2 regions of the Stenotrophomonas sp. YJH_SMC_46 genome follow, and region 2 is predicted to be linked to the other one. Evidence: riboswitches for the same ligand, from Rfam matches in the RefSeq annotation. Region 2 holds a riboswitch; the other holds the start of a gene.

Region 1 (15,967 bases), on a different contig from region 2:
GCCGTGAATACGTCCATGTAGGCTCGGTCGCGCCATCCATGGCGCTCACGCCCCCGCAACCGGACCCACCCCCGCCTTCGACAGTTTCCCGCTGCTGTTGGTGGGTGCTGACCGTTGGTCGGTACGCTGCTGTTGGTGGGTGTCGACCTTGGTCGACACCGTAGATCCACGCCATGCGTGGATGGAATCCGATCGAGATCGAATATTTCGAGCCTTCATCGAAGCGCATCCACGCATGGCGTGGATCTACTAAACCTTTCGTGCGTAGGCTGCATCCCAATGCAATGCCTGCCCATGGAGACACCCATGTCCCTGTTGCGCTCTTGCCTGGCCCTGCTGCTCGCTGCCGTCGCCGCGCCGGCGTGGGCGACCTTTTCCATCGCCGCCTGCAACGAGGCCGGCGACTGCGGGGTGGCGGTCGCCACGCACAACCTGGCGGTCGGGGGCGTGGGGGTGCCGTGGGCGCAGGCGAAGGTCGGCGCGGTCGCCAGCCAGTTCGAGACCAACCCGACCTATGGGTCCAAAGGCCTTGAACTACTGGCCAAAGGTCGTACACCTGCACAGGTGCTGAAGCAGCTGTTGGATGAAGACGGCAACTTCGATGGCACCACGCTCGCCGAGCGCCAGGTGGGGCTGATCAGTGCGCGCGGTGGCAATGCGCAATACACCGGCGCCACCGCGCAGCAGGCCAGCTGGGCCGGTGCGCACGGCGACGGCATGTTGAGCGTGCAGGGCAATGGCCTGGCCGGACCGGACGTGCTGACGGCAATGCAACGTACCTTTACGGCTTCGCACGGAGCGCTTGCCACACGCTTGCTGGCGGCGCTGGAAGCCGGCCAGGCCGCGGGCGGCCAGCGCAGTGGGCAGTGGTCGGCCGCGCTGCTGGTGCGCACGCCGGGGGGCGACTGGCAGGACACCGATCTGCGCGTGGACGCCGACCCGCGCGCGGTCGCGAGGCTGCGCGAGCTGTACGACATGCGCCTGTCCAACGAGGCGATCATCCGCGCGGAGGAGCGCTGGGAGAAGGGTGATGTGGCGGGTGCGCGCGCTGCGCTGGCGACCTCGTTGTCACTGGCCCACGGCTGGGACCGCACCTGGGCGCGGGCTGCGCGCCTGGCGATGCGGCAAGGGGATATCGCACTGGCCCGCGAATACCTGGCCGGCCTGCGTGCGCTCAATCCGGGCTGGGTGAAGCAGGAGCTGGCGCTGCCGTTGTATGCACCCTTGCAGGATGATGCGGTGGTTGCCCCCTGGCGATGAGCCACCGCAGGGGTCAGATCCAATTTCCATAGGAGAACGGATCTGACCCCGATTCGAGATGCATCCACGCACGGCGTGGATCTACCAAGAACCGGCTCAGTAGATCGGCGTCACCTTCATCTGCGGCAGCGGACGCGGTGCGCCGTCGGTCAGGTCAGGGCCCAGGTCCTCCCAGGTTCGGCCCTGCTCGACCATCTGCGCCCACAGCTGCTGCGAGCCGCGACGCTTGTCTTCCGAGCCCAGCTTGTACGACGGCGGTGTCGGTTCGCCGCGGGCGACCATCGAGTACGCCGCGCGATAGGCCAGTACCTGCTGCGCCGGGTCGTCGGTACGGGCCACTTCCAGCGTGTACCGTTGGTAGGCCGAGGCCAGGTTGCGCCAGCGGATCCAGTAGTGGTTCTCGAACGAGAACGAACAGAACCGCGCACCGGCCAGGCTGCCCTTGTCGGCGATGCGGGTCAGCACCTCCTGCGGCATGTCCAGGTTCATGCCACCTTCGTCGCCCTGCAGGCTCACATGCACGATGCGGTCGCGATAACCCGGCGCGCGCGCCTGCAGCAGGTCGCGCCAGTTCTGCATGGTCGCCACCACCGCGAACAGGAAACGCCCCAGCTCGGCTGCGGCCAGCGGCGTGGCAATGGACTGGTAATGCCGTTGCCAGCCGTGGCGGTTCTCGGTGGGCAGGAACACGGCATGCTCCAGTGCCTGCCGGCTACCGCTGCCCTGGCTCACGTCTTCGGCGTGCTGCGGGTAGACCAGGTTGATGGCGAAGGTCGGCCAGCGCGGCAATGCGGCGTCGAACAGATGGATCGGGAAGTTGCTGCTGATGCCACCATCGGAGAACCAGCAGATGCGGAAGGCGGTGATCACCGGACCGCAAGCCTGCCCGGCGCTGGTCAGTCCTTCCATGCTGTCGGCCACGTTGTGCTCGGGGTCGGCCGCCGGCGCGGTGGGTTCGCAGCGGCGCTCGCGGCGCGAGGGTTCGTGCAGTGGCACCGCGCTGATCAGCAACGGGAAGCTCAGGCTCATGCGTGTGGCCACCAGCACCGGCAGCTTCGGGCCCTGCGGCAGGTGGTAGTACTGCCGCCCCTCCACGTCCAGCGGCGGGCCAGCCTGATCCACCAGCCACTGCACCACGCTGGCCGGGAACAACTGCTCGAACTCTTCGCGCAGGAACCAGAACTGTGCGCCGCCCAGTGGCAGCGTACGCGGCTCGTTGTGCGAGACGCAGGTGGTGATCATCTGCAGGCTGATCGCGTGCGGGCTGTCCGGCTCGCCGGCATAGCGCGGTGCGTCGTGCAGGTCGGCGAAGGTCAGCGGTGCATCAAGTGGCTTGCCTGACAACTGCTGCAGGCACTCATGCAGCCACTCGGTCAACGCCGGTTTGCGTGCATCGCGGCCGAGGCCACTGCACAGGCCCAGCAGGTTGCGCCGTGCCACGCGGGCCACGCGCAGCGCGGCACCGGCCACACCGGCACCGTAGGCGCACAGCAGCGACGGCAGCAGCGTGGCGGCCACACCGCTCCAGCCGCCGCCCCACCCGCCCAGGCCCAGCAGCAGCGCCAGCGACACCAGCACTTCCAGCGGCGCGATCTCGAATACCGCCACCGCCAGGCACAGCAGCTTGTGTGGCAGGCCCGCATTGCCGGTCAGTACCACCAGCAGCCGATAGGCCGCACGCGCGCCCCGCGCCGGTTGGAACAGGTTGTAGATGAACCCGCGCCGCGACAGCTGCGCCGACACCGCCGACAGCCCCCCATAACCGGCATCACTGGGCAGGTGCTCGCCGGCCTGCTGGCGACGATCGCCGCATGCCGCCGCAGCCGCCACCGCCGCAGCAATGGCGCCGGCCGAGGTGCCGCCGATGCTCTTGAAGCGATACTCGCGCGCCAGCGCCAGTACCGCATTGGGGTACACGATGCCGCTGGTGATGCCGCCTTTCATGACCAGATCGCAGTACTTGTCCGCCACTGTCTTGCCCCCGAGCATGCCGTCCGCCGCGTGAGTACCAGTATGGCGCAGAGGCTTCTCAGGGCCTGAGACTCTCATCTACTGAAATACCGGTGATCAGTTCCAGGCCAGACGAGTCAGGAGCTGCGGAAGGGAACATCTCCAAGCGCCCACACGAGGGTGCCCACGATTGCAAATGCAACGGAAAAGAAGTCGCGCAAATCCGGCTCTGCAACGATCTGATGCAGCTCCGCGACCAATTTGCGGGTCCGATCAAGAGCCTCTGCCTCAGCCAGCATACTTATCCCAGATCCGTCTCCTATACGCTCTTCAGTAGTTTTCCCGAAGTAAGCCGGATCAAGCCGTTGCTTCCAGCTACTCGTCAACTTTGAGTATTGAAGTGACACCCCCGCCAGGACCAGCAACGCGCCACTGCGCTGAAACCAAAAGTACTCATTCGGCGAGTACCAGTCCACCACACACGCCGCAATGGCAATGACTACCATAAGAATGGCGTATTTCCTGGAGAATCCTGGCCTCTGTGGCACCAATGCCCAGTTCGACAGAGATTTTTTCAGTGCAGCAAAGCATCTATAAGTGAATTGCATCTTCAAAGCATCCCCCCTTGAACTCAGGCTGTTCGGACAATTTAACCGATGCCAACACTCTAGTTCGCCTCGCATAAGCCCCTTGCCGCAGACTTGAGGGAACCGGTGTGAACATCGATCAGGTGATTCGCATCTTTGAGCAAATGACCGATTGGCTCGATATCACTCCGGCATGTGCCCTTCCTACAACAGTTGCGGAGTGATCTACCGTGGGCCAGTCGTCAGATCCGCTTCGCCAGCAATTGATTTCGTCGACAATATTGAACGACTCCGTTGCAGCCTCCCACTTGACCCTGACCACCATCGGCGTAGCATCTGCAGCAAGCCAAGGGACAGACCCGCGGCTGCCACAACGACATGAGGGATTCTCATGGAATTCGACTATCTCGTCTTCATCGGGCGATTCGAGCCCTTCCACAACGGTCACGCCGCCGTTGCCCGCCTGGCCCTGAGCCGGGCCCGCAAGCTGATCTTCCTGATCGGTTCTGCCGATACTCCCCGCAGCCTCCGCAATCCCTGGACCGTGGCCGAACGCGCCGTGATGATCCAGGCTGCTCTCGATGGCCACACCGACCGCCTGCTGATCCGCCCGCTCCGCGACCACCTCTACAACGAAGCGCAGTGGATCGCCAACGTGCAGCGCCAGGTGGCCGAGGCCCTGCGCAACGACGGTGCCGCCGCTGATGCGAAGGTGGGCCTGATCGGCATGGACAAGGATGCCTCCAGCTATTACCTGCGCGAATTCCCGCAGTGGCCGCTGGTGGACGTGCAGCACACCGCCACCCTGTCGGCCACCGAGCTGCGGCGCTACCTGTTCGAAGCCGGCGACGTCGACTTCCACGGCGCGCTGCTGATGTTGCGTGGCAACGTGCCGGCGCCGGTGTACGACATGCTCGAAGCGTTCCGCAAAAGCGCGCCTGCCTATGGCCAGCTGGTGGCCGAGTACCGCTTCATCGAACAGTATAAGGCCGCCTGGAAGGATGCGCCCTACGCGCCCACATTCGTCACCACCGATGCGGTGGTGGTGCATTCGGGCCACGTGCTGCTGGTGCGTCGCCGTTCGGAACCCGGCAAGGGACTGTGGGCGCTGCCCGGCGGTTTCGTCGGCCAGGAACAGAGCCTGCTCGACAGCTGCCTGCGCGAACTGCGCGAAGAGACCCGGCTGAAGATTCCATTGCCGGTGCTGAAGGGCTCGCTGAAGGGCCAGCAGGTGTTCGATCACCCGGACCGCAGCCAGCGTGGCCGCACCATCACCCACGGTTTCCACTTCGAATTCCCGGCCGGTGACCTGCCGCCGGTGCGCGGTGGCGACGATGCCGACAAGGCCCGCTGGATACCGGTAAGCGAAGCCCTGGACATGGGCCCGCAGCTGTTCGAAGACCACCTGCACATCCTGGAGTATTTCCTCGGCCGCGGCTGACCGGCCCGGCCTCCCCACTGGCGGATAGACCGCTGGTGTCACTCGACGCGAAGGAGCTTCCGTCATGCACTACCTCGATAATCTTCTCCTCAACACCGACAGCTACAAGGCCAGCCACTGGCTGCAGTACCCGCCGGGTACCGATGCCACGTTCTTCTACGTCGAGTCACGTGGCGGCCTGCACGATCGCACGGTGTTCTTCGGCCTGCAGGCGATCCTCAAGGACGCTCTGGCACGGCCGGTCTCCCACGCCGATATCGACGACGCCGCTGCGGTGTTCGCCGCGCATGGCGAACCGTTCAACGAGGCTGGCTGGCGCGATATCGTCGACCGTCTCGGCGGCCATCTGCCGGTACGCATCCGCGCCGTGCCCGAAGGCAGCGTGGTGCCCACCCACCAGGCACTGATGACCATCGAATCGACCGATCCGGCCGCGTTCTGGGTGCCGTCGTACCTGGAAACGCTGCTGCTGCGCGTGTGGTACCCGGTCACCGTGGCCACCATCAGCTGGCACGCACGGCAGACCATTGCCGCGTTCCTGCAGCAGACCAGCGACGACCCGCAGGGGCAGCTGCCGTTCAAGCTGCATGACTTCGGCGCGCGCGGTGTATCGAGCCTGGAATCGGCCGCGCTGGGCGGTGCCGCGCACCTGGTCAACTTCCTCGGCACCGATACGGTCTCGGCGCTGTGCCTGGCGCGCGCGCACTATCACGCGCCGATGGCCGGCTATTCGATTCCCGCCGCCGAGCACAGCACCATCACCAGCTGGGGCCGCGAGCGCGAGGTGGACGCCTACCGCAACATGCTGCGCCAGTTCGGCAAGCCCGGTGCGATCGTAGCGGTGGTGTCGGACAGCTATGACATCTACCGCGCCATCAGCGAGCACTGGGGTACCACCCTGCGCGATGAAGTGATCGCCTCCGGTGCCACCCTGGTCATCCGCCCCGACTCGGGCGACCCGGTGGAGGTGGTTGCCGAAAGCCTGCGCCGGCTGGATGACTCCTTCGGCCACAACCTCAACAGCAAGGGCTACCGCGTGCTCAACCACGTGCGGGTGATCCAGGGCGATGGCATCAACCCGGATACCATCCGCACCATCCTGCAACGCATCACCGACGACGGCTACGCCGCCGACAACGTAGCCTTCGGCATGGGCGGTGCGCTGCTGCAGCGGCTGGACCGCGATACGCAGAAGTTCGCACTGAAGTGCTCGGCGGCGAGGGTCGAGGGTGAGTGGATCGACGTCTACAAGGATCCGGTCACCGATGCTGGCAAGACCAGCAAGCGCGGCCGCATGCGCCTGCTGCGCCGCCTGGACGATGGCAACCTGCATACGGTGCCACTGCCGGCCAGCGGCGACGACACCCTGCCGGACGGCTTCGAGGACGCAATGGTGACCGTGTGGGAGAACGGCCGCCTGCTGCACGACCAGCGGCTGGATGACATCCGCACGCGGGCTGCCGCAGGGCATTGAAGGCGTTTCCGGGGGCGGATCCCGTTGCAGCGCAGCGGGCTCTGCCCCCTGCGCTCTTGACCCGCGCCACCAACAGGTCCACTTTGCACACGCCGAAGGTATCCCTCCCATCGCTCCGGCGCCGGGAGGGATTTAAACGGGAATCCGGTGAAGGCGCCTCGCGCGCCCATTCCGGAGCTGCCCCGCAGCGGTGAATGGAAACGAATCCTGCCAACAGCACTGGGCTCGCGCCTGGGAAGCGGCAGGTAGTAGGTGGGCTGCGGCCCGTGTCCATCAGCCCGAATACCGGCCCCGGCCGGGGGACACGACCGTCCCCTGACTCGACCTGGACTCTCCGCGGGGAGGGTGCCGGGGCCGTCGCTGACCTGCGCGTGCGGGCAGTGCGGCCGCGTGCGTCCTTTTCACGGTATCCGTCCAGCCCTGTCCACCCACGCACAGATGCATGGGCCACCGCCGTTGCCGGCGGTCCATGCGGTACCTGACGATGACCGAGTTCCAACGCCCCACCCTGACCCTGCCTGCCAACGGCAAGCGCCTGCTGCTGCATTCATGCTGCGCGCCCTGCTCCGGCGAGGTAATGGAGGCGATCACCGCCTCCGGGATCGACTACGCGATCTTCTTCTACAACCCCAACATCCATCCGGTGAAGGAATACGAACTGCGCAAGCAGGAAAACATCCGCTTCGCCGAGCAGCATGGCATTCCCTTCATCGACTGCGACTACGACACCGACAACTGGTTCAGCCGTGCGCGTGGCATGGAGAACGAGCCCGAACGCGGCATCCGCTGCACGATGTGCTTCGACATGCGTTTCGAACGCACTGCGCTGTACGCGCACGAGCACGGCTACGACACCATCAGTTCGTCGCTGGGCATCTCGCGCTGGAAGAACATGGCGCAGATCAACGATTGCGGCATCCGCGCCGCCTCGCGCTACGAAGGCCTGCAGTACTGGGACTACAACTGGCGCAAGGGCGGCGGTGCCAGCCGCATGATCGAGATCAGCAAGCGCGAGCAGTTCTACCAGCAGGAGTACTGCGGCTGCGTGTATTCGCTGCGCGATGCCAACCGCCACCGTCGCGAGAACGGCCGCGAGCGGATCAAAATCGGCCTGCTGTACTACGGGCAGGACGCTGGGACGCCGCAGGGCGATTGACGTGTGAGCGAGGGGCGGCCACGCTGGTCGCCCCTTCTCTTGTAGTGGATCTGCCATGACCGCCCTGCCCGCCGACGTCGCCCTGCTGGTGATCGACCTGCAGCCGGACTTCATGCCGGGCGGCGCGCTGGCCTGCGACCAGGGTGATGCGCTGGTGGCACCGATTGCCGAACTGCTGGCGCAGCGCCGCTACCGCACGGTGGTGGCCACCCAGGACTGGCACCCGGCCGATCACGCCTCGTTCGCCAGCCAGCACCCCGGCAAGCGTCCGTTCGAGACCATCCTGCTGCACGCGCAGCCACAGACCCTGTGGCCCGACCATTGCGTGCAGGGCAGCGATGGCGCCGCTCTGCACCCGGGCGTGGACTGGGCCATGGCCGACCTGATCCTGCGCAAGGGCACGCGCCAACAGGTGGATTCGTACAGCGCCTTCCGCGAGAACCACGGTCCCGATGGCGAGCGCCCGGCCACCGGCCTGGCCGGCTGGCTGCACGAGCGCCGCATCCGCGAAGTGCACGTGTGCGGCCTGGCCCGCGATTACTGCGTGCTGTGGAGCGCGCAGGACGCAGTGAAGTCCGGCTTCCGGGTGAAGTTCCTGTGGGAGCTGACCAAGCCGGTGACCGAAGCCAACGACGTGATGGTGCGCGAGGCGCTGGGCAAGGCGGGGATTGCGCTCGCCTGACGCGTGACCGCCGGGCATGGCCCGGCGCTACTGGGCACGTCGCTTATGCCGCTTGCGCGCCTGCCCACAACAACACAATCGATTCATCCAGCCCCCCAACTACGCCCCCCTACAGATCGCGGGACGGCCGAACCGGGGGCTTTTCATTGGATGAAATCAGGATTCGGTAGTGCCGGGCGCTGGCCGGCAACCTCGGGATCTCTGCAGTTGCCGGCCAGCGGCCGGCACTACCGGATAGCACCCGTGGTAGCGCCGGGCCATGCCCGGCGGACGCGGGATGGGCGATTACCGGAACACCACCGTGCGATGCCCGTTGAGCAGGATGCGGTGTTCCACATGGCGGCGCACCGCACGCGCCAGCACCAGCGATTCGGTATCACTGCCCAGCCGCACCAGTTCGCGCGGCGCCATCGCATGGTCAACGCGGGCCACGTCCTGTTCGATGATCGGGCCTTCGTCCAGGTCCTCGGTGACGTAGTGCGCGGTGGCACCGATGATCTTGACCCCGCGCGCGTGCGCCTGGTGGTACGGCTGCGCGCCCTTGAAGCTGGGCAGGAAGCTGTGGTGGATGTTGATCGCACGGCCGGCCAGCGCGCGGCACAGCGTGGGTGACAGGATCTGCATGTAGCGCGCCAGCACCACCAGGTCGATGCGCTCACGCTCGACCAGGTCGATGATCTGCTGCTCCTGCACCGCGCGCGTATCGGCGGTCACCGGCAGGTGGTGGAACGGCACCTGGTAGGAGGCGGCCAATGGCGCGAAGTCGGCGTGGTTGGACGCCACCGCCGCAATGTCGACCTTCAGCTGGCCGCTGTGGGCGCGGAACAGCAGGTCGTTGAGGCAATGCCCCTGTTTGCTGACCAGCACCAGCAGGCGTGCGCGGCGGCGGCCATCGTGCAGCTGCCAGTCCATGCCGAAGTCCTGGGCGAGCGTGGCCATCGCGGCGTGCACGGTCTCCAGCGGCAGGCCGGCATCGCGATCGAAATGCACGCGCAGGAAGAAGCGGCCGCTTTCCTCGTCGCCGAACTGCTGGGCGTCGAGGATGTTGCAGCCGTGGTCGAACAGCAGGCCGGACACGCGATAGACGATGCCGGTACGGTCGGGGCAGGACAGGGTGAGGATGGAATCGGGGCGCATCGCCACAGTGTAGGGCAGCGCCCTGCCCAGCGGCCGGATGATCACGGGTGCAACCGACCTGCTTGGTTCAGTACCAAGCGATACTTGGATCTTCCCGTGGCTAGCTGGTCGGTCATGAACCTGTTGCAACTGATCCGCAGCTTCACCCGCACCGCAGAGACCGGCAGCATTGCCGCCGCGGCCCGCATCCTTGGCATCAGCGCCACCGCGGTCGGCCAGAACATCAACCGGCTGGAGGCCCATCTGGGCGTACGGTTGCTGAACCGGAGTACGCGGCAGCTGGCCCTCAGCGAGGCCGGCGCGCTGTACCTGGCGCAGGTGCGTCACATCGAGGCCGACCTGGCGCGCGCGCAGGCGATGGTCACCTCCGGCGACATCGAACCGGCCGGGCCGCTGCGCATCGCCAGCAGCAGTGCGTTCGGCCGCCATGTGCTGGCGCCGTTGCTGCCTTCGCTGCAGCAGCGCTACCCGCAACTGCAGCTGGAGCTGCGCCTGACCGACCGCGCCGTGCAGCATGGCCCGGAAGCGGTGGATGCCAGCATCCGCATCGGGGCCCAGCTGGAGGACGGGGTGGTGGCGCGGCAGCTGGCGCGTGTTCCGTTCGTGTTCTGCGCCTCGCCGGCCTACCTGAAGGCACGCGGCACCCCGCAACAGCCATCCGAGCTGGGCGGTCATCGCGGGCTGCTGCACCGCTTCCCCACCGATGGCCGGCCATTGCGCTGGGGCCTGCTGAAGGACGGCCAGCGCGTGGACGCCGCGCTGCCACCGAGCATGGTCTGCGATGACATCGATGCGCTGGCGACGCTGGCGGCGGCCGGTGCCGGCATCACCCGGCTGGCCGCCTTCGTGGCCGAGCCGTACCTGCGCGATGGCCGCCTGCAGGCGGTGTTCGGCGCCGACACCGCGTGGCGCCCGGAACCGATGGAGGTCTACTTCTGCGTCAGCGACCGCCGCGATTTCACCGCCAAGATCCGCGCGCTGTTCGATCACCTTCAGGCCGGCATCGCGCCGGCTTGGCGGGTGTGAGCCTCAGCGCGTCTTGAACACGCCACGCGCCTCGCGCGGCTCGCAGCGCAGGTACTGCGGCGCCGGCTCCACGCTGTCGCGCAATGCGGCAGCAGCGTGCCACGGCCAGCGCGGGTCGTAGAGGATGCCGCGTGCCAGCGCTACCGCATCGGCGTGGCGATGGCGCAGGATCGATTCGGCCTGCTCCGGTTCGGTGATCATGCCCACCGCGATCACCGGCATGCGCACCTTGGCCTTGATCGCTGCTGCGAACGGCACCTGGTAGCCCGGGCCGACGGTGATCTTCTGGCGCTCGTCCAGGCCACCGCTGGAAACGTGCAGGAAGTTGCAGCCGCGCGCGTCCAGCACCTGGGCCAGCGCTTCGCTCTGCACCAGATCCCAGCCGCCATCGACCCAGTCGCTGGCGGAGATGCGCACGCCCACGGCGACCTTGTCCGATACCGCCGCACGCACGGCGTCGAATACTTCCACGAGCAGGCGCAGGCGGTTCGGCAATGAGCCACCGTAGCCATCGGTGCGGCGGTTGCTCAGCGGCGACAGGAACTGGTGCAGCAGGTAGCCGTGCGCGGCATGCAGCTCGATCAGCTCGAAGCCCAGGCGCTCGGCGCGCACCGCACTGGCGGCGAAGGCAGCAACGAGCTCGGCGATGCCGGCCTCGTCCAGTTCCTGCGGCGCCGGATCGGCAGCATGGAACGGCAGCGGCGACGGCGCCACGGTGATCCAGCCACGCGTGTCGTCGGCTGGCAGTTGACCACCGCCGTCCCAAGGGCGGTTCACTGACGCCTTGCGACCGGCATGGCCGAGCTGGATGCCCAGCGGCATCGGCGACCAGCGGCGGACGCTGGCCAGCACCTGCGCCAGCGCTGCCTCGGTGCCGTCATCCCACAGGCCCAGGTCGGCCCAGCTGATGCGGCCACGCGGCTCGACCGCCGTGGCTTCCAGGATCAGCAGGCCGGCGCCGGACTGCGCCAGGTTGCCCAGGTGCATGGCGTGCCAGTCGCTGGCGCGGCCATCTTCGGCGGAGTACTGGCACATCGGCGCGATGACGATGCGGTTGGACAGGGTCAGGGGGCCGAACGAGATCGGCGAAAACAGCTGGCTCAAGACAGTGATGGGACGACGTAGGGGGGGCATATTGCACCGCTGCGCGGCTCCCGGATCAACCATCTGGATGGATCGCTGTTTCGCGGGGACGGTTGTCGGTAGAGTCGACTGAAGTCGACTCTACCCAGCCGGTGATTCGATAGCCGACGCCAGCGCCTCGGCGCAGTCCCGCTCATCCTTGAACTGCAGCAGGTCGTCGGCACGGGTGCGGCCGCGGTTCAGTGCCGCCACCGGCAGTCCTGCTTTGGCCGCCGCCTGCACGAAGCGGAAGCCGGAATAGACCATCAGCGACGAGCCCACCACCAGCACGGCGTCGGCCTGCTGCAGGTGCTCGTGCACCGCCTCCACCCGCTCGCGCGGCACGTTCTCGCCGAAAAACACCACGTCCGGCTTCAACACCCCGCCGCAGTGCGGGCACCCGGGTACCACGAAGCTGGAGAAATCGGTCTCCAGGTCGGCGTCGCCGTCCGGGGCGATGCCGGCCTCCAGCGTGTCCCAGCCGGGGTTGGCGTCCAGCAGGCGCTGCTGGAACTCCCCGCGATCGCTGCGCCGCTCGCAGCACATGCAGCGCACCAGGTCCAGGCGGCCATGCAGGTCGATCACGTTACGGCTGCCGGCGCGCTGGTGCAGGCCGTCCACGTTCTGGGTCAGCAGCACCTGCAGCTTGCCACGGCTCTCCAGTGCGGCCAGGGCCTGGTGGGTACCGTTGGGCCGGGCCAGGCCGAAGCGCGGCCAGCCCAGCAGGCTGCGCGCCCAGTAGCGCTGGCGGGTAGCGGCCTCGCCCATGAAGGCCTGGTAGGTCACCGGCGGGGTGCGCTTCCACTGGCCGTCGGCATCCCGGTAATCGGGGATGCCCGATGCGGTGCTGCAACCGGCGCCGGTCAGCACGAACAGGCGCTGGGCGCGGTCGATGAAGTCGGTCAGCGGCGAGGTCATGGCTGCCAGATGGGGGCGCCGCAGCGCCCGTGCAAGCGCCGGCTCAGGCGGCCGGCAGCGGCGGCACCGCGATCGGGTGGCCTTCCTCGTCCAGCGCGATCATCACGAAGTGGCCGCGGGTACACAGCTTGCGCTCGCCGCTGTGCAGGTCCTCGGCGACCAGTTCCACCTCCACCTTCATCGAGCTGCGGCCGACTTCGACAATGCGGCCGATGGTTTCCACCATCTGGCCGATGCGGATCGGCAGTTTGAAGTCGACCTGGTCGCTGCGCGCGGTCACCACGGTGCGGCGCGAGTAGCGGGCAGCAGCCAGGAAGGCGGCCTTGTCCATCCACGCCAATGCCTGGCCGCCGAACAGGGTGCCCAGGTGGTTGGTGTGGTTGGGAAAGACGATTTCGGCCATGCGCACTTCGATGGGCGGCACGGTCTCGGGGATCGGGGTCATGGGGGTGCTTCGGTGTGGGGTGCTGCGGATTCTAAGCGACCGGCGTGATGGCCATCGGAATGCACGTGCAACGGTCACCCGGCAGCGGTGCCTGCGCAGGCCGCGCCTGCAGCAGGCGTTACACTGCGCCACGCCCGCTGCCAGGACTGCCCATGCCCGCCACTTCCGACCTGCTGGCCTTTACGCTGGTTTCGCTGGCCATGGTGCTCACGCCCGGGCCGAACATGATCTACGTCATCTCGCGCTCGATCTGCCAAGGGCCGATGGCGGGCCTGATCTCGCTGGGCGGGGTGGCGCTGGGCTTCGTGTTCTACATGCTGTGCGCGGCATTGGGCATCACCGCCCTGCTGATGACCGTGCCGTTCGCCTATGACGCGCTGCGCATCGGCGGCGCGCTGTACCTGCTGTACCTGGCCTGGCAGGCGCTCAAGCCGGGTGGCCGTTCGCCGTTCGCGGTGCGCGACCTGCCGCAGGACAGCCCGCGCAAGCTGTTCACGATGGGCTTCCTGACCAACCTGCTGAACCCGAAAATCGCGGTGATGTACCTGTCGCTGCTGCCGCAGTTCCTGCATCCGGACAGCGAAGGCAGCGTGCTGATGCAGTCGATCGTGCTGGGCTCCACCCAGATCCTGGTCAGCGTCAGCGTGAACGGCCTGATCGCGCTGACCGCCGGCAGCATCGCCGGCTTTCTGGCCGTGCGCCCCACCTGGCAGAGGGTGCAGCGCTGGCTGATGGGCACGGTGCTGGCCGGGTTGGCGGTGCGCATGGCGATGGAAGGGCGGCGCTGATTGTAGAGTCGAGCCATGCTCGACTTTCTTGCGAACAGCAGTCGAGCATGGCTCGACTCTACAAAAACAGGCGCGCAACAAAAAACCCCGGCATTGGCCGGGGTTTTTCGTTGCGACAGGCCGGGCCGGTTCGATCAGAAGTTCATGTCGAAGGCGACTTCGCCCTGCACGCCGACCTGGTAGGCCGAGACGCGGCGTTCGAAGAAGTTGGTCAGTTCCTGCACGTCCTGCAGTTCCATGAACGGCAGCGGGTTGCGCACGTTGTACTTCTTTTCCATGCCCAGTTTGGCGAAGTGCTGGTCGGCACAGTGCTGCAGGTACTGGCGCATGTCACGGGTGGAGATGCCGGCCACGCCGCCGGACAGCACGTCCTCGGCGAACTGCACTTCGCATTCAATGGCTTCGGCCAGCATGTCGTAGACCTGCTGCTTCATCTCTTCGTCGAACAGGTCCGGCTCTTCCTCGCGCACCACGCGCACCGACTCGAACGCGAACTCCATGTGCGCGCTTTCGTCGCGGAACACCCAGTTGGTGCCCGAGGCCAGACCCGGCAGCAGGCCGCGCGACCGGAAGTAGTACACGTAGGCGAACGCAGCGAAGAAGAACAGGCCTTCGATGCAGGCGGCAAAGCAGATCTGGTTGAGCAGGAACTGGCGGCGCTGCTCGCGGGTCTCGATGCGGGTCAGGTCCTGGATCGAGTCGATCCACTTGAAGCAGAAATCGGCTTTCTTCTTGATCGAGTCGATGTTCTCCACCGCCGAGAACGCCTTGGCGCGCTCTTCCGGATCCGGCAGGTAGTTGTCCAGCAGGGTCAGGTAGAACTGCACGTGCAGCGCTTCTTCATACAACTGGCGCGACAGGTACATGCGCGCTTCCGGCGCATTGAGGTGCTGGTACAGGTTCAGCACCAGGTTGTTGGACACGATCGAGTCGCCGGTGGCGAAGAACGCGACCAGGCGGTGGATCAGGTGGCGCTCACCCGGCGACATCTTGCTGTGCAGGTCGGTGATGTCGATCTGGAAATTGATCTCTTCCACCGTCCAGGTGTTCTTGATCGCGTTCCGGTACATGTCATAGAACTGCGGGTAGCGCATCGGGCGCAGGGTCAGTTCAAAACCGGGATCGAGCAGCATCTGCTTGGGCTTGTCGGCCATGGGTGTTTCCTTGTCTTCTCGGGTCAAAACGCCGGGCGTGGCCCGGCGCTACCTGGGTGTTTCCGTGCTGCGGCCGAGCGTGGCTCGGCTCTACAGGTGCGAGGTGCTCGAGTGCCGACCAACGGTCGGCACCCACCGCGCGGTGTGTTACTGGCAGGCCTCGCAGGCTTCCGGGTTTTCCAGCGAGCAGGCGATGGCTTCGTCCGGGCTGAACACCTTGGCCGGGGCCGCGCTGCTCACCGTGGTCTTGGCGATCTTGGTGGCCGGGCGCGAACGCAGGTAGTAGGTGGTCTTGATGCCCTGCTTCCAGGCGTACATGTACATGGAGGACATCGCGCCGATGTTCGGGCTTTCCATGAACAGGTTGAGCGAGGCCGACTGGTCGATGAAGGCGCCACGTTCGGCGGCCATGTCGATCAGCGAACGCATCGGCAGTTCCCACGCGGTGCGATAGACCTCGCGCAGCGTTTCCGGGATCTGTGGCAGACCCGCGATGGAGCCTTCGGCCAGCTTGATGGCATCGCGCATTTCCGGCGTCCACAGGCCCAGCTTCTTCAGCTCGTTCACCAGGTAGCGGTTGACCTGCAGGAAGTCACCGGACAGGGTCTCGCGCTTGAACAGGTTGGACACCTGCGGCTCTACGCACTCGTAGCAGCCGGCGATCGAGGCGATGGTCGCGGTCGGCGCGATCGCGATCATCAGCGAATTGCGCAGGCCGTGTTCCTTGATGCGCTCACGCAGGGCATCCCAGCGCGCAGTGTCTTCCGGCACCACGTTCCAGGCATCGAACTGCAGTTCGCCACTGGCGGCACGGGTGTCGTTGAACG
Region 2 (15,967 bases):
CCGGCGGACGGCATGATCAATACGCTGCCGTGATGATCTGCTTCGGGTACTTGTGCGCTTCCAGCTCGGCGACGAACGCGGCGCCGTAGTCGGCATAACTGATGCGGCTGTGGCCGCTGGCGTCGGCCAGGAAGGCCCTGGGCTGCACGCGGTAATGGCCACGCTCTTCGCCCGGGCCGATTTCGGCGGCCGGCGAGAAGAAGGTCCAGTCCAGGTCGTCCACCACCTGCAGTCGATTGAAGGCTTCTCGATGGGCCAGCGCGTATGGCTTGTAGGCCTCCGGGAAGGTGGGGGTATCGACCAGCTGCACGCCGGGTGCGACTTCCAGGCTGCCGGCACCGCCGACCACCACCAGGCGCGGTACACCTGCCTTGCGCGCGGCCGCGGCCAGCTGTGCGGCCACCTCGCCGACGCGGCCGATGTCATCGCCCGGGCGTGGGCCGTAGGCGCTGGCCAGCACGTCGTGGCCGGCGATGGCGGCGACCAGCGCGTCCTGGTCATTCAGCGAGGCGACCACCGGATGGGCGCCGGCCAGTTCGGCCGGAAGATCCTGCGCGCTGCGCACGATGACAGTGAGTTCGTGGCCGTTCGCCAGCGCGTGGCGGGCGATCTGGCGGCCGATGTTGCCGGTGGAACCGACGAGGGCGATCTTCATGGCAGGACTCCGTGGGGCGGTGTGGGGGGACGCGGCCACTGTAGGCCGCTGCAGTCGCTCGAAAAACAGCGTATAACGCGCTTGTTTGTTGCATGGAGCGAGCATATGGACCGATTGACCGCCATGACCGTGTTCGTCGAGGTGGCCGAGCGCGGCAGCCTGACCGCAGCGGCAGAGGTGCTGGACATGTCACGGGCGATGGTCAGCCGTTACCTGGCCGAGGTCGAGGGTTGGCTGGGCGCGCGCCTGCTGCACCGGACCACACGGCGGGTCAGCCTGACCGGCCCCGGCGAAGCGGCGCTGGCGCGCTTCCGGCAGATGCTGGCGATAAGTGAGGAACTGCAGGGCGAGCTGGCCAGCGATGATCCCGAACCGCACGGCACGCTGCGGGTGACCGCCAGCGTGTCGTTCGGGCAGAGCCACCTGGCACGAGCGGTGGCCGGTTTCGTCGCGCGCCATCCTGCCGCGCGCATCGAACTGCTGCTGGTCGACCGCACCGTGAACCTGGTGGAAGAACGGGTGGACCTGGCCGTGCGCATCGCGCGCCAGATCGATCCCAGCCTGATCGCACGGCGGCTGGCGACCTGCCGCTCGGTGCTGTGCGCGACGCCGTCCTACCTGGAGGCGCGCGGTACGCCAACCGCTCCCGAACACCTGGCCGCGCACAACTGCCTGACCCACCACTACGTCGGCAAGAGCCTGTGGCAGCTGCACCGCGATGGCCGTTCGCTGTCGGTGGCTGTGGGCGGCAACATCAGTGCCAACGAGGCATCGCTGCTGCTGGAGGCGGTGCGGGCCGGTGCCGGTATCGCCATGCTGCCGACCTACCAGGTGGCGCCGATGCTGCGCAGTGGCGAACTGGTCGAACTGCTGCCCGAATTCAGTCTGGACGAGCTCGGCATTCATGCCGTGTACGCATCACGGCGACAGCAGCCCGCTATCATGCGGCGATTCCTGGACTTCCTGGGCGAGTGCTTCGCCGGCCCGGCCTTCCAGGATCTGGATTGGCGCCCGCCGGGCACGGAGGACACATGAACCATGGACAGGCCTTGATCGACCACAACCGTGCTGCCTGGGACCGCCAGGCCAGTGAAGCGCGCGAATGGTCGCGCCCGGTGGAAAGCTCAACGATTGCTGCCGCGCGCGCAGGCCGCTGGCAGGTGCACTTGACGCCGCGCGCGTTGCCGCTGGACTGGATGGGCGACGTGCGCGGCCGTCGCATCCTGTGCCTGGCCTCGGGTGGTGGCCAACAGGCACCGGTGCTTGCTGCCGCTGGCGCCGATGTCACCGTGTTCGACCTCTCCGACGGGCAGCTTGAACAGGACCGCGCGGTCGCCGCGCGCGATGGCCTGCAGCTGCGCACCGTGCAGGGTGACATGCGCGACCTGCACGTGTTTGCCAATGACAGTTTCGATGTGGTGTTCCACCCGATCTCGAACCTCTACGTCCCTGACGTGCGCCCGGTATGGACTGAATGCCGCCGCGTGCTGGCGCGCGATGGCATGCTGATGGCCAGTTTCTACAATCCGGTGCTGTTCGTGGGTGCGCGCGATCCGCAGCTGGATGCACAGGGCCTGATCCGTCCGCAGTACGCCATTCCCTATTCGGACCTGGAAGACCTGCCGCAAGCCGAACGCGAGGCGAAGCTGGCCCGTGGCGACGCATTGACCTTTGGCCACAGCCTGACCGAGCTGATTGGTGGCCAGCTGGATGCCGGCTTCGTCATCGATCGCTTCATGGAAGACTGGCAGCCGCGGCCGCGCTTCCTGATCGACCGTTATCTTCCCACCTTCCTGGCCACCCGAGCGCGCCGGATCGGTTGAGGCGAATCGGCGCGGAAACCAGCGGCGTACAATGGGGGGCCCACGTCGTGCAGGTGCCGTTCCTTGTCGTATCCCTATCCACTGGTCGTGTTCGACCTTGATGGCACGCTGGTCGACAGCGCAGCTGATATCGCCGAAGCGCTGAACCGCACGCTGGAGGACATAGGCATGGCACGCGTGCCGGAAGCCACCGTGCTCGGCTGGATCGGCGACGGTGTGCGCCGCCTGGTCGAACAGGCCGTGCATGCGGCAGGCCGCGAGGTCGACCTGGCCGAAGTGATGCCGGTGTTCATGGTTCACTACCGTGAATGCCTGCTGCGCAGCCCGCGCCTGTTCGATGGCGTGGCCGACGCACTGGCGCAGCTGCGCGCGCGCGACGTGCCACTGGCGATCTGCACCAACAAGCCCGAAGCACTGGTGCCGCCGCTGCTGCAGCACCTGGGCATTGGTGATGCGTTCGCGCTGATACTGGGCGGTGATTCGCTGCCGCAGCGCAAGCCCAGTGGCGAACCGCTGCGGCACATCGCCGCGCATTTCGCGCTGCCGGTGGAGGCGTGCCTGATGGTGGGAGATTCGTTGACCGACTACCGCGCCGCCGAAGATGCGGGCATGCCGATCGCGCTGGTGCGCTACGGCTATCCGCGCGGCCTGGACCTGGGCAGCGCGCACGCGGTGGCAGTGATCGACGACCTGCGTGAGTTGCCGGGGTTGGCCGCGGGCGTTCGGGCGTAGAGCCGAGCCCACGCTCGGCTGCTTCATTGCGTGAGCCGAGCATGGGCTCGGCTCTACAGTAGATCGACGCCATGCGTCGATGGCATCAGGAGGCGCCGGGCGATGCCCGGCGCGCGCCTTCATTTCGGCTGGTAACGCACGCTCAGCTGGTACTCGCGGCCGGGCTGGTTGAACCACGCCACGGTCTCGTAGCGGCGATCGAACACATTGGCGGCACGCGCCAGCAGCGTCCACGACGGCGTCAGCGCGTACTCGGCGCGCAGGTCCAGCGTACCGTAACCGCCGACCTTTATCGTGTTGGCCGCATTGTCATAACGCTTGCCTGAACCCTGAACCGTCAGGCCGGCGCGGAAGTCGCCGAAGCGGCGGTCGATGTCCAGGCGTGCGGTCTGCTGCGCGCGGCGCGGCAGCCAGTTGTCGAACTGGCTGCTGCCATGGGTACGGTTGCGCGGGTCGGTGTAGCTGAGCTGTGCGTTGATGTCGAAGCCGGCCAGCAACACGCCACCGGTCAGTTCGGCGCCGCGGATGCGGGCCTTCTCCACTTGCTGCATCCTGAAGGTCGCCGCATCGTAGGTAATCAGATCATCGATGCGGGTTTCATATACGTCCAGGCCCCAGTGCCAGCCCTGTCCCTGCTGCGAAACGCCCAGGTTGGCGCTCTTGGACTTCTCCGGGTTCAACGTCGGCACGCCGCTCCACGGGTCGTACAGATCGCTGAAGGTCGGCGCCTTGAACGCGGTGCCATAGCTGGCGTTGAGGCGCAGGCCGTGGCCCAGTTCCATCGCCCAGCCGGCGCTGCCGGTGGCGTGGTTGCCGAACTGCTGGTTGTCGTCGTTGCGTGCGCTGACCTGCAGCTGGTGGCGGCCGAAGCGGCCCTGGTACTGCACGAACACGCCGGTGTTGCGACGGCTGTCGACGAGGTACCCGGCGCTGCTGCCATCCAGGTTGTCTTCGCTCCAGTCCACGCCGGTGCTCAGCAGCTGGCCTTCGGCCATGCCGAAGTCGCCCTGCAGCGAGGCACTGTCACGATGGGTCTGGGCGCTGCCACGGGCATCGAAGTCGCCGAAGTTGTCCGACTCGTTGTCACTGCGGCCGACATTGGCGGTGAACGCCAGGCGTTCGGACGGGGTGTAGCGCAGCTTGCCGGACAGCACCTGCTGGCGGGTTTCCGAATAGTTGTAGTAGCCGTCGTAATGGTTCTTTCCGTCGGCACGCAATGCACTGCCTTCCACGTTCCATTGGTCGTTGAAGGTGTAGCCACCGCGCAGGCTCTTGGACAGGTTGCGGTAGCCGTCGCGGTCATGCTCGTCGGCAAAGCAGCCCGCGGTGAACACCGAGGAGGAGCCGCGGCAGGCATCGATGCCATCGGAATGCTGGTAGGCGATGTCAGCGCCGAACCAGCCGCGTTCGGTGCCGCCGCCGATGCCGCCACTGGCCTCGCGCAGTCCATTGCTGCCGCCACCGAGCTGGAAATGCGGGGCGAAGTCACCCTGGCTGCGGCGGGTGAAGATCTGGATCACGCCACCGATGGCGTCCGCGCCGTACAGGCTGGACTGCGGGCCACGCACGATCTCCACGCGCTCGATCTGTGCCAGCGGCAGGTCCTGGTACATCGCCAGGCCGAGGTCGGCGCTGTTGATGCGCACGCCATCGACCAGCACCACGGTGTGGCCGGAGTTGGTGCCGCGCAGGAACAGCGAGCTCTGCTTGCCCAAGCCGCCGGCATTGGTCAGGTTGATGCCGGCGCGGCCGCGCAGCAGTTCCTGCAGCGAGGTGGCCTGGCTGGATTCGATCTGCGCGCGGTCGATCACCTGGGCCGGCGCGATGCTGTCCTGCAGGGCGATCGGGGTGCGGGTCGCAGTGACCAGGATCTGGTCGAGCGCGGTGGTGTCATTGGCGGCCTGGGCCAGCGCGGGCAGGGCGGCCAGCACGGCCAGGGACAACATTCGGGACTGCAGCTTCATGGGGGACTCCAGGTGCCACGCACGCCCGCGTGGCGAAGGGGAGGAGCCGCGAAGGCAGGCGCGCGCCGATGCCGCAGCGCACGCCACGGTCATCCAGCGCCATGCCCACCGCATCGCGACTTGAGGCTTCCGGGCCGGTCTCCGGGCTTGCCGCCGGGCGGCGCGAGGCCACCGTCCAGGCGCCTTCCCATGCCTGAGGCACAGTGGCAGTGTTGCCCGGAACTGACGTGCTTACCGTTGCGGGGGCAGCGCCGGCCTGGCGTGGAATCACGCGTCACCGGCTTCCCGTTTCAACCTGCCGGCCGTGGCCGCAGGTCACCTGGAAGTGCGCGCAGTCTACGGCATCGCAGGCAGTCCCGTTGCGTCGCGCCTGCTCGACTGCCTTTGCTGTCACTTAGAATGGTCCCTCGATCCCGTGGTGCCGTTGCCGATGTCCGCCCGTTTTCCGCTGTCCCCGCGTTGCCTGTACGGAACGCACGCATGATCCTCGACCTGGTCCGCCATGCCGGCAACGGTCGCGATGAGTTCCTCGATGGCCGCAGCGACCCGCCGCAGCTGGCCCGCCTGCCGCAGGAACTGGTCGACGCCTACGCCGCGCAGCCCTGGGAGCGGGTGATCAGTTCGCCGCGGCTGCGCGCGCTGCACACGGCAATGGCGCTGGCCACGCCGCGTGGGCTGGACGTGGAAGCGGACGAGGAATGGGAAGAACTGGATTTCGGCGATTGGGACGGGCAGTCGCTGTTCGACCTGCCGGAGGATGCACTGGCTGCCTTCCATGCTGACCCGCATGCGTTCCCGCCGCCGAACGGCGAAAGCTGGGGCCACTTCGAGCGGCGCATCGCGCGCGCGCTGGATCGCCTGCTCGATGATGACGATCCGGTGCCGACGCTGGTGGTCAGCCATGGCGGCCCGCTGCGCATGGTGCTGTCGAAGGTCTGCGGCCTGCCGATGTCGCTGTGCTGGGCGCTGCGCATCGACCATGGCACGCGCCTGCGTGTGTGGCTGGAGCGCGGTGAGGTCGGGCTGGTGGGCGAATTGCTGGAGCTGCAGCAGCCCTGATCTGCTCTTGTAGAGCCGAGCCATGCTCGGCTGCACTTCGATCAGAAAAGCCAGCCGAGCGTGGGCTCGGCTCTACAGAAGGGCGCGGCTCAATCCTCGTCCGCGCCCTCGGCAACGCTGTCAGCGTCATCGTCGGCATCGAAGCGCTGCTCATGCACCGGGCCCGACGCCGGGCCGGCCGCCTTCAGCGGATGCGCGGCGATGCGCGCTTCATAGTCCTGTACCAGCGCATCGCGCTGCGGCTCGCTCAGTTCCTGCCAGTGGCAGTCCAGCAACGCACCTTCCAGCGAGTACAGCAGGTTCAGGCTGGGCTTGAAGCCGGCACGCTTGACCTTGACGAAGGCACCGACCGCTCCGATCGCGACCAGGTCGTCGCGGCTGCGCAGGCCGACCTGGCGCAGCCAGGCCGCGCTCTTGGGGCCGATGTTGCGCAGCTTGGGTGCGTTCATCCCAGCGCCTCGACGAACACGCGCGCAATGGCTTCCAGGCCGGCCTGGTCGTCGGCATCGAAGCGGCCCACCTTCGGGCTGTCGATGTCGAACACGCCGATCAGTTCATCGCCGCGCAGCAGCGGCACCACCAGCTCCGAACGCGAGGCCGAATCACAGGCGATGTGGCCGGGGAAGGCGTCGACATCCTCCACGCGCTGGGTGACCCGCTGGCTGGCGGCGGCACCGCACACGCCCTTGTCCAGCGGGATGCGCACGCAGGCCGGCAGGCCCTGGAACGGGCCGACCACCAGTTCCTTGCCATCGTACAGGTAGAAACCCACCCAGTTCAGGTCGGGCAGGGCGTGGTAGACCAGTGCGGAGAGGTTGGCCGCGTTGGCGATGCGGTCGGACTCGGCGTAGACCAGGCCACGGGCCTGTTCCAGCAGCTGGGCGTATTGTTCCGGCTTGCTGCCGGTGAGCGAGGCATTGGCGAACATGCCCGCAGTCTAGCAAGCGCGACGGGCCGGCGATAATGCACGCTCTGTTGCCCTGTTGGAGCCAATCGATGCCGTTGCCTGCCACGCTGCCGCCCGCCCTGTTCGTTACCGGCACCGACACCGAAATCGGCAAGACCGCGGCCAGCACTGCGCTGCTGCATGCGCTGCGCCGGCGCGGCCTGCGTGCAGTCGGCATGAAGCCGGTGGCCAGTGGCAGCGAAGACCTGGGGCAGGGCCTGCGCAACGAGGACGCGCTGGCACTGCAGGCGGCCAGCTGGCCGGTGCCGGACTATGCCGACCTGAACCCATATGCGCTGCGGCAGCCGCTGGCACCGGAGCTGGCGGCGGCCGAGGACGGCGTGCAGGTGGAACTGGCGCCGATCGTGGCCGCGTTCGCGCGACTGCGCGCGCAGGCCGATATCGTGGTGGTGGAGGGGGTTGGCGGTTGGCTGGCGCCGGTTTCGGCCACGCTGGACCAGCTCGACCTGGTGCGTGCGCTGCAGCTGCCGGTGCTGCTGGTGGTGGGCATGCGACTTGGCTGCGTCAACCATGCGCGGTTGACTGCGCAATCACTGCAGGCCAGCGGCGTGGACCGCCTGGGCTGGATCGGCAACCACATTGATCGTGCGATGCAGCGCCAGGACGAGAACATCGCCACGCTGCAGCAGCGCCTGCCGATGCCGTGCTGGGGACGGCTGCCGCATCTGCCGGGGGCGGATGGTCAGATCCTGAGTACGCACCTGCTCGACTGACCTGCTTCCTGTAGAGCCGAGCCCATGCTCGGCTCAGCGGGGACCGTCAGCGAAGGGCAGCCGAGCGTAGGCTCGGCTCTACAGGAGCTGGCGCACTGCCAGCTCCCGTGCGATCGCACCCAGCCGCTCCACCGCACCGATGAAGCGCGCATCCAGGCTCTGGCAGCACGACAGCCGCAGGCAGTGGCGGTAGCGTGCGCCGCGCGAGTACACCTGGCCCGGCATGAACACGATGTCCTCCAGCAGCGCTCGCTCGAACAGCTCGCGCGTGTCCACGCCCGGCAGTTCCAGCCACAGCAGGAAGCCGCCCTGCGGTTCGGTGGCGCGGGTGCCGGCCGGGAAGTGTTCGGCCACCAGCTGGCGCAGCCGCCCGACCTGTTCGCGGTACAGGCGGCGCATGCGGTGCAGATGGTGCTCGTAGCTGCCTGCTTCCAGATACGCGGCCACCGCATCGCCGAGCAGCTGCGGCTCGCCGCCGGTGGACTGGAACTTCAGCAGTGCGATGCGCTCTGCGAAGCGGCCGCCATCCAGCCAGCCGATGCGGTAATCCGGCGCCAGTGTCTTTGAGAAGCCACCGACCACCATCACCCAGCCATCGCGATCGAAGGCTTTCAGCAAGGGTGCCGGCGGTTCGCAGAACTGCAGCTCGGCGTACACCGCATCCTCGATCAGCGGCAGCTGCCGTGCGTTGACCAGCTCGGCCAGGTGTTGTTTGGCGGCGGTCGGCATGGTGCAGCCGAGCGGGTTGTGCACGGTCGGCATCACCACCAGTGCGGCCAGCGGCCTGTGCTCCAGCAGCGCATCCAGTGCATCCACGTCCAGTCCGTGCTGCGGGTGGGTGGGCAACTCGATGGCCTGCAGGCCGAGGTTGGCCAGCAACGGATACAGGTTGAAGTAGGACGGCGCCTCGATGCCCACCGCGTCACCGGGCTGGGTGACCGCGCGCAACGCCAGCTGCAGGGCTTCCATCGCACCATGGGTCAGCAGGAGTCGCTCGGCGTGGGTGTGCAGTCCCATGCGCGGACTGCGGCGCACGATCTGTGCCAGCAGCCGGGGGGAGCCGTTGGGTCTCGCATAGGTCTCCACCGTCTGCTGGCCGTGGCGCAGCACCTGCGCGGTATGCCGGGCCAGCTGCGCGCCGGGATAGAACTGGCGACCACGTGGGCCGGCGAAGGCCAGATCGACCACACCCGGGCGGCGCTGTGCTTCCAGTACCCGGGCCATCAGCACCTGCTGCAGCGGCGCGGTGGGCGCGGATGGGGTGTCGCGCAGCGAACGCTCCGGCACCGACAGCCGCGGCGCGACTTCGAAGCCCGCCTTCGGCCGCGGAATCACCAGTCCGGCATCTTCGAGCTGGCGATAGGCGGCAATCACCGTGTTCAGGCTGAGCCTGCGCTGCAGGGCCATCTGCCGCAGCGAAGGCAGGCGGCTGCCGACCGGAAGGCGGCCACCATGAATGGCTTCGGCCAACTCATCCGACAGCCGTTGATAGCGGGGGGGAATCATCGAGGCCTGGTCATCTGTATCCATCGAATATCCCGCCATCTGGTGCTGTACCCATGATGATGGCGAGCCTAGCATGTCGTTGTCGGCCTGGCCTGATCGGGGCACGGCCGATACTTCCCAAACGCACGGCTGGATGGCCGTGCGTCTTTTTTTGTGTGTAGAGCCGAGCCCATGCTCGGCTGCACTTCCGCCAACAGCAGCCGAGCGTGGGCTCGGCTCTACAGAGAGCACCGCCGAGCGTCGGTCAGCCCAAGGGGGAATGCCGGCTACCGCATCGGCACCAGCGCCGCCTCGCGCCGGTACAGCGCCGGGAACTGCTTGCCCAGCGCCGCAAGCTTCGGTGCGTCGTAGTAGCGGATGTAGGCGGCCTGCGGGTAGTTCGCCATGTAATTCTGGTGGTAGCTTTCGGCCGGGTAGAAGCGCTGGCCGCTGACCAGCTGGGTGACGATCGGTGCGCGGTAGCTGCCGGCCTGGCCGAGCTGGGCGATGTAGGCGCGGCTGGCTGCCCGTTGGCGGGCGTCATCGGTGAAGATTGCCGATCGATACTGGCTGCCGTGGTCCGGCCCCTGGCGGTTGAGCTGGGTCGGGTCGTGTGCCACCGAGAAGAACACCTGCATCAACTGCCCGTAGCTGACCTGGCGCGGGTCGTAGTCAATCTTCACTGCTTCGGCGTGGCCGGTCTGGCCGCTGCTGACCCGCTCGTAACGCGCGTCGGCGGCGCTGCCGCCGATGTAGCCGGACACCGCATTGCTCACGCCCTTGACGTGCTGGAACACGCCCTGCACGCCCCAGAAGCAACCGCCGGCGAACACCACGCTGGCGTGGGTCGCGTCATCGCGGAACGCCGCATCGCCCGTGGGTGCCGGTACTGCCTGGGTCTGCGCGCTGGCTTCGACCGGCGCCGCAGCCGCGCCGTGGTCGACCAGCAGCACACCGGCGATCAATGCGGTGGCCACCAGTCCGGCGACACCGGCGGCGATGCCCTGTTCAAAGGAGAGTTTCATCATGTCCTCCCGTTTCAACCAAAAGTGAAGGCATAGGCCTGCACGCCCGCATCGAGGAATTCGATCTCGAAGCGGTGCGGACCGACCGTGCCGCGCTGGCGCACCAGCTGGTACAGGCGGTGCTCGTCGACCACGCCACTGCCATCGGCATCGACATCGCTGCCGGCATCGGCGGCGGGCAGCGGCTTGCCGTCCAGCCAGACGCGAAAGCGCACCGGCGTGCCGTCGCGGGTCGGTGCCAGCACCAGGTGCAGGTCGCGCGCATGGAACTGGAAGGCAATGCGGCCACCGGCCCGCTGCAGCTCTGCGGTCTCGTCGGTAATGGTCCAGTGGCCGGACAGTCCCCACTGGTTCAACGCCAGGGTGGTCGGCAGCGTGTAGTCGAACGCGCTGTCGCTGCGCTGTCCGCCGGGTGAGGCGAACTGCTCGGCACGGGCGTGGCCGAGGTAGGTTTCCGGCGAGCGCAGGTTGCCCATGTCGGCCTGCACGGCCACGCCCTTCAGGTCGGCGGCAGCGGGATCGGCGGGTGGCGGCAGGTTCGTCTGCCCGGCTTCGGCCAGCAGGCGACGGATCACCTGTTCCGAGCGCGCGTAGTTGCCTTCGCCGAACTGGTGGCCGCGGATGTTGCCCTGCACATCGACGAAGTACTGCGCCGGCCAGTAGCGGTTGTTGAACGCGCGCCAGATCGTGTACTGGTTGTCGAGCGCCACCGGGTACTCGACCTTCAGCTGCTGCACCGCCTTCATCACGTTGCGTGGGTCACGCTCGAAGGCGAACTCCGGCGTGTGCACGCCGACCACCACCAGGCCGTGGTCACGGTAGCGGCGTTCCCATTCGTGCACGAACGGCATCGCGCGCAGGCAGTTGATGCAGGAGTACGTCCAGAAATCGACCAGTACCACCTTGCCGCGCAGCTGCTGGGCCGTCAGCGGTGGGCTGTTGAGCCAGCCGGTGGCGCCGTCCAGCGCGGGCAGGGTGCCTTCCACCGGTAGCGGTGCATCGGCTGCGGCGTTGGCACCGGCCATCATCATCATCGGCGGTGCCGCCGGCTGCGCACCGGGTACCGCATCCAGCAGGCCCTGCTCGATGCGTGCGGTGCTGACCGTCGAAAGACGGGTGAGCAGGCCGGTATCCCAGCCCAGACCAATCGCCACCACCGCCAGCAGCGCGGCCACGCCCAGCACCTTGCGCAGTACGTCGCCCAGCCCAAGCCGCGCCTGCAGCGCGCGGAACACGCGGCCACCTACCCATACCGCCAGCGCCAGCGCGCTGATCGCACCCAGCGCATACGCGAGCAGCAGCGCACTGGTACCGGCACTGGCGCCATGCAGGGCGGCACCGGTCAGCACCAGGCCGAGGATCGGCCCCGCGCAGGGCGCCCACAGCAGGCCGGTGGCGACGCCGATCAGCAGCGAGGTCCACGCGCCGCCGTGCCCCGCGGCATCCGCCGCATCGGCACGCGCGCTCAGCCGTGCGCCGACGCGCTGGAATGGCGCCAGCAGATGGTCGGCCAGTCGCGGCCACAACAGTGCCAGCGCGAACAGCGCCATCAGCAGCAGGGCGACCCAGCGTCCGACCTGGTTGGCCTGGGCCACCCATTGGCTGCCCACCGCAGCCAGGCTGGCGACCACGGTGAAGGTGAGCGCCATGCCCAGCAGCAACGGCAGCGTGCTGCGCAGGAAGGGGCGGTCGGCACGCGCGAACACGAACGGCAGCACCGGCAGGATGCACGGGCTGAGCAGGGTCAGCGCGCCGCCGAGGTAGGCAAGCAGCAACAGCAGCATCGTCAGGCTCCGGAAGCAGGGGAAGAACCGACCGGCACCCGCCAGCCGTCGGCGGTACCGTCCGTGGCGCCGGGAACGAACACCATCGCCGCACCGTTCATGCAGTAGCGCAGCCCCGTCGGGCGCGGGCCGTCGTTGAACACGTGGCCAAGGTGGCCACCACAGCGGCGGCAGTGCACCTCTACCCGCAGCATCCCAAAGGTCACGTCGCGGTCTTCGCCGATGGCGTTGTGCAGCGGTGCCCAGAAGCTGGGCCAGCCGGTGCCGCTCTCGAACTTGGTGGAGGAGGAGAACAGCGGCAGTGCACAGCCGGCGCAGGCGAAGGTGCCTTGCCGGTGTTCATTGTTGAGCGGGCTGCTCCAGGGGCGTTCGGTGCCCTGCTGGCGCAGCACCGCGTACTGCGCCGGGGTCAACCGCTGGCGCCATTGCGCATCGCTGTGCATGACCTCGAACTGTCGCGGCGGGCGCGCTTCAGCGGCCGCCGGGGCGGCGCGGCTGCAGGCCCCCAGACCGAGCAGGCCGGCAGCGGTGGCAACACCACCCAGGCCCAGCAGATGGCGGCGGGACAGGGACATGGCGGACTCCGGGAAGGGGCGACGGGGCCATGCTGCGCCCGCCCGGGTCAACGAATCCTCACGCAGGATTCAATTTTTCGTGAGGTATCGGCGGCCGCCCCGCGCCACAATGCTGCCAGCCTCCCCACTGGCCCCGAGCTGCCGATGTCGACCAAACGCGTGCTGATCGTTGAAGACGATGCCCACATCGCCGACCTGCTGCGCATGCACCTGGGCGATGAGGGCTACGACGTGGCCCATGCCGCCAGCGGCGATGCCGGCCTGCGCCTGCTGGAGCAGGAAGGTCCGTGGGATGCATTGGTGCTGGACGTGATGCTGCCCGGCGTGGATGGCCTGCAGGTCTGCCAGCGTGCACGCGCGATGGCGCGCTATGTGCCGATCATCATCATCAGCGCGCGCGGCAGCGAAACCCAGCGCATCGTCGGCCTGGAACTGGGCGCGGACGATTATCTGGCAAAGCCCTTCTCGATGCCGGAACTGGTAGCGCGGGTGCGCGCATTGCTGCGCCGCGCCGAGGCGATGGCGCAGAGCGCACGCATCGATGCCGGCGCGATCGAACTGGGCGGCCTGCAGCTGGATCCGGTCGCGCGCACCGCCTCGGTGGATGGCAACGCGCTGGAGCTGACCCCGCGCGAGTTCGACCTGCTGCTGTTCTTCGCCCGTCATCCGGACCAGGTGTTCGCGCGCATGGAACTGCTCAACCAGGTCTGGGGCTACCAGCACGATGGCTACGAACACACGGTCAACACCCATATCAATCGCCTGCGCAGCAAGATCGAGCCGGACCCGGCCAACCCGCGGCGGTTGCTGACGGTGTGGGGCCGTGGCTACAAGCTGGTCGATCCGGCCGGGGCGGCGGCATGATCAAGCCGAACCTGTGGCAGAAGCTGGCGGTGGTGACCGCTGCGCTGATGCTGGCGTGCTGCATGGCGCTGCTTGCACTGCAGATGCGGGCCAACACCCGCCACGAGCAGGAGGTGGTACAGCGGCTGTCGCTGGGCCTGGCCGAGCACATTGCCCAGCGCAGCGAGCTGATGGATACCAGCGGCATGCGCGATGCCGCCGTGCGCGCGCTGTTCGGCCAGCTGATGGCGGTCAACCCCAGCGTCGAGGTCTACCTGCTGGACGACCAGGGCCGCATCCTTGGCCACGATGCGCCCAGTGGGCACCTGGTGCGCACCCGGGTGGACGTGGCGCCGCTGCGCCGCCTGCTGGCGGGAGCACCGTTGCCGATCCTCGGTGATGATCCGCGCAGCGCCGATGGCCGCAAGGTGTTCAGTGCTGCACCGTTGATCGTGCAGGGCCGCCAGGCCGGCTATGTGTACGTGGTGCTGGTGGGCGAGCACCGGCAGATGCTGGCCGACGACCTCGCCGCCGGCAGCCAGTGGAACACTACGCTGTGGTCGGTGGCACTCGTTGGTGGCCTCGGCCTGCTGGCCGGGCTGGTGGCCTTCTACTGGGTGACACGCCCGCTGCGGCGGCTGACCCGGCGCATCCAGGCCTTCGACATCGATGCACCCACGCGACTGCCGCCGGCGGAGCCGCTGCGCCCGGGTGAGCGCGATGAACTGGTGATCCTCGAACATGCGCATGCGCAGATGGCGCAACGGTTGGGCGAGCAGTGGCAGCAGCTGCGCCAGCAGGATCTGCAGCGCCGCGAGCTGGTCGCCAACATCTCGCATGACCTGCGTACGCCGTTGTCGTCGCTGCATGGCTACCTGGAAACACTGGCGTTGAAGGACGCCACGCTGTCGCCGGACGAGCGGCGCCGTTATCTCGGCATCGCGCTGGCACAGAGTGCCAAGGTCGGCCGGCTGGCACGCGCGCTGTTCGAGCTGGCGCGGCTGGAACATGGCGAAGTGCGCCTGGAGTGGGAAGTGTTCGCGCTGCCGGAACTGCTGCAGGATGTGCTGCAGAAATTCGAGCTGGCGGCGCAGGCGCGCAACCAGCACCTGCACGCAGAGTTCCCGCCCGGCCTGCCGCTGGTGCGTGCCGATCTGGGCCTGGTCGAGCGGGTGCTGACCAACCTGCTCGACAACGCGCTGCGGCATGCACCCGAGGGTGGGCAGATCGAGGTGCGCCTGCGCGCAACCGATGACAGCGTGGAGGTGAGCGTGGCCGACGACGGCCCCGGGGTTGCGCCAGCGCTGCGCACCCAGCTGTTCCAGGCACCGGCTGCGCTGGGGGCACGGCGCGGCGAGAACGGCGGGCTGGGCCTGCTGATCGTGCAGCGCATCGTGCAGCTGCATGGGCGCAGGATCGAACTGCGTGACAGCGCGAGCGGCGCGTTGTTCGTGTTTGCCCTGCCACGCGCCGAACCGGCGGCCTAGCAGGCCGGGTCGCCCGTCACCGCACCGCCGCTTTCCAGCGGCAGTTTCAGGCGGATGCACGCACCTCCCAGTTCGGAGTCGGTCACTTCAACGTGGCCGCCATGCTTGTCGGCCACCACCTGCACCAGCGCCAGGCCGAGGCCGAAGCCGGGGCTGCCCGGATCCAGCCGCACATAGGGTTGCAGTACCTGGCCGCGCAGTTCGGGTGCGATGCCGGGGCCGTCGTCCTCCACCTGCAGGCACAGCCAGCCGTCATTGACGGTGCTGGCAATACGGATCTGCCGGCGCGCGTAACGCAGTGCATTGCCGAGCAGGTTGCGCAGTGCCAGCTCCAGCATGTGCCGGTTGACGTTGACCAGGCCCACCGGCGACAGCGCCTGCTGCACCGGCACCGGCAGCGGCGCGAACTGGGCGACCACGCCGCGCGCCAGCGCCGCCAGCTGCAGGCGCTGGCGGGTCAGCTGATGGCAGCGACCCAGTGCGGCGTACTCGACGCCGGCGTCGGTCAGGTGCTGCAGCCGATCCACATCGGTGCGCAGGCCGCCCAGCGCATCGCGCTGCACGTCGTCGAGTGCGCTGTCTTCCAGCTCGGCCAGGCCGAAACGCATCCGTGCCAATGGCGTGCGGACTTCGTGCGCCACCGCCTGCGCGAGCACCCGCTGGCTTTCCAGCAGTTGCTGCAGCTGCTCGGCCATGTGGTTGAAGGCATTGGCCAGCGGCCGCACCAGTGCGGTGCCGGCGCGCGGCGCACGCGTGTCCAGCTGGCCGTCGCGCATCCGCCGCGCCGCCTGGGCCAGCTGCGAGACGTCGCGCCACAGCCGGTAGACCATCACGTACATCGGCAGTGCCACCGCC

What was found. A riboswitch is a leader RNA that binds a small molecule or an ion and turns the genes downstream of it on or off. The one in region 2 is predicted to bind cobalamin.
Region 1: linked by a shared signal. The riboswitch ahead of AC5P8C_RS17035 (epoxyqueuosine reductase QueH) and the one ahead of btuB (TonB-dependent vitamin B12 receptor) in region 2 are both predicted to bind cobalamin.

Annotation. Positions count from the first base shown of each region.
Region 1 covers NZ_JCAFTO010000005.1:289,589-305,555, reverse strand. Annotated here, with positions in the region: gene AC5P8C_RS17060 (DUF1028 domain-containing protein) at 307-1,260, shown strand; gene AC5P8C_RS17055 (patatin-like phospholipase family protein) at 1,357-3,249, opposite strand; gene AC5P8C_RS17050 (hypothetical protein) at 3,348-3,818, opposite strand; gene AC5P8C_RS17045 (bifunctional nicotinamide-nucleotide adenylyltransferase/Nudix hydroxylase) at 4,189-5,238, shown strand; gene AC5P8C_RS17040 (nicotinate phosphoribosyltransferase) at 5,303-6,712, shown strand; cobalamin riboswitch at 6,792-7,020, shown strand; gene AC5P8C_RS17035 (epoxyqueuosine reductase QueH) at 7,182-7,868, shown strand; gene pncA (bifunctional nicotinamidase/pyrazinamidase) at 7,924-8,550, shown strand; gene purU (formyltetrahydrofolate deformylase) at 8,836-9,687, opposite strand; gene AC5P8C_RS17020 (LysR family transcriptional regulator) at 9,802-10,713, shown strand; gene AC5P8C_RS17015 (NADH:flavin oxidoreductase/NADH oxidase) at 10,717-11,817, opposite strand; gene AC5P8C_RS17010 (NAD-dependent protein deacetylase) at 11,938-12,753, opposite strand; gene AC5P8C_RS17005 (acyl-CoA thioesterase) at 12,797-13,198, opposite strand; gene AC5P8C_RS17000 (LysE family translocator) at 13,351-13,986, shown strand; gene AC5P8C_RS16995 (ribonucleotide-diphosphate reductase subunit beta) at 14,121-15,140, opposite strand; gene AC5P8C_RS16990 (ribonucleoside-diphosphate reductase subunit alpha) at 15,288-15,967, opposite strand, start outside.
Region 2 covers NZ_JCAFTO010000004.1:158,036-174,002, forward strand. Annotated here, with positions in the region: gene AC5P8C_RS14415 (NAD(P)-dependent oxidoreductase) at 17-655, opposite strand; gene AC5P8C_RS14420 (LysR family transcriptional regulator) at 761-1,690, shown strand; gene AC5P8C_RS14425 (class I SAM-dependent methyltransferase) at 1,687-2,478, shown strand; gene gph (phosphoglycolate phosphatase) at 2,542-3,210, shown strand; gene btuB (TonB-dependent vitamin B12 receptor) at 3,330-5,174, opposite strand; cobalamin riboswitch at 5,290-5,512, opposite strand; gene AC5P8C_RS14440 (histidine phosphatase family protein) at 5,655-6,233, shown strand; gene AC5P8C_RS14445 (TfoX/Sxy family protein) at 6,323-6,682, opposite strand; gene AC5P8C_RS14450 (GAF domain-containing protein) at 6,679-7,161, opposite strand; gene bioD (dethiobiotin synthase) at 7,230-7,913, shown strand; gene AC5P8C_RS14460 (aminotransferase-like domain-containing protein) at 7,992-9,443, opposite strand; gene msrA (peptide-methionine (S)-S-oxide reductase MsrA) at 9,686-10,423, opposite strand; gene AC5P8C_RS14470 (cytochrome c biogenesis protein DipZ) at 10,438-12,207, opposite strand; gene msrB (peptide-methionine (R)-S-oxide reductase MsrB) at 12,210-12,782, opposite strand; gene AC5P8C_RS14480 (response regulator transcription factor) at 12,927-13,646, shown strand; gene AC5P8C_RS14485 (sensor histidine kinase) at 13,643-15,112, shown strand; gene AC5P8C_RS14490 (ATP-binding protein) at 15,109-15,967, opposite strand, start outside.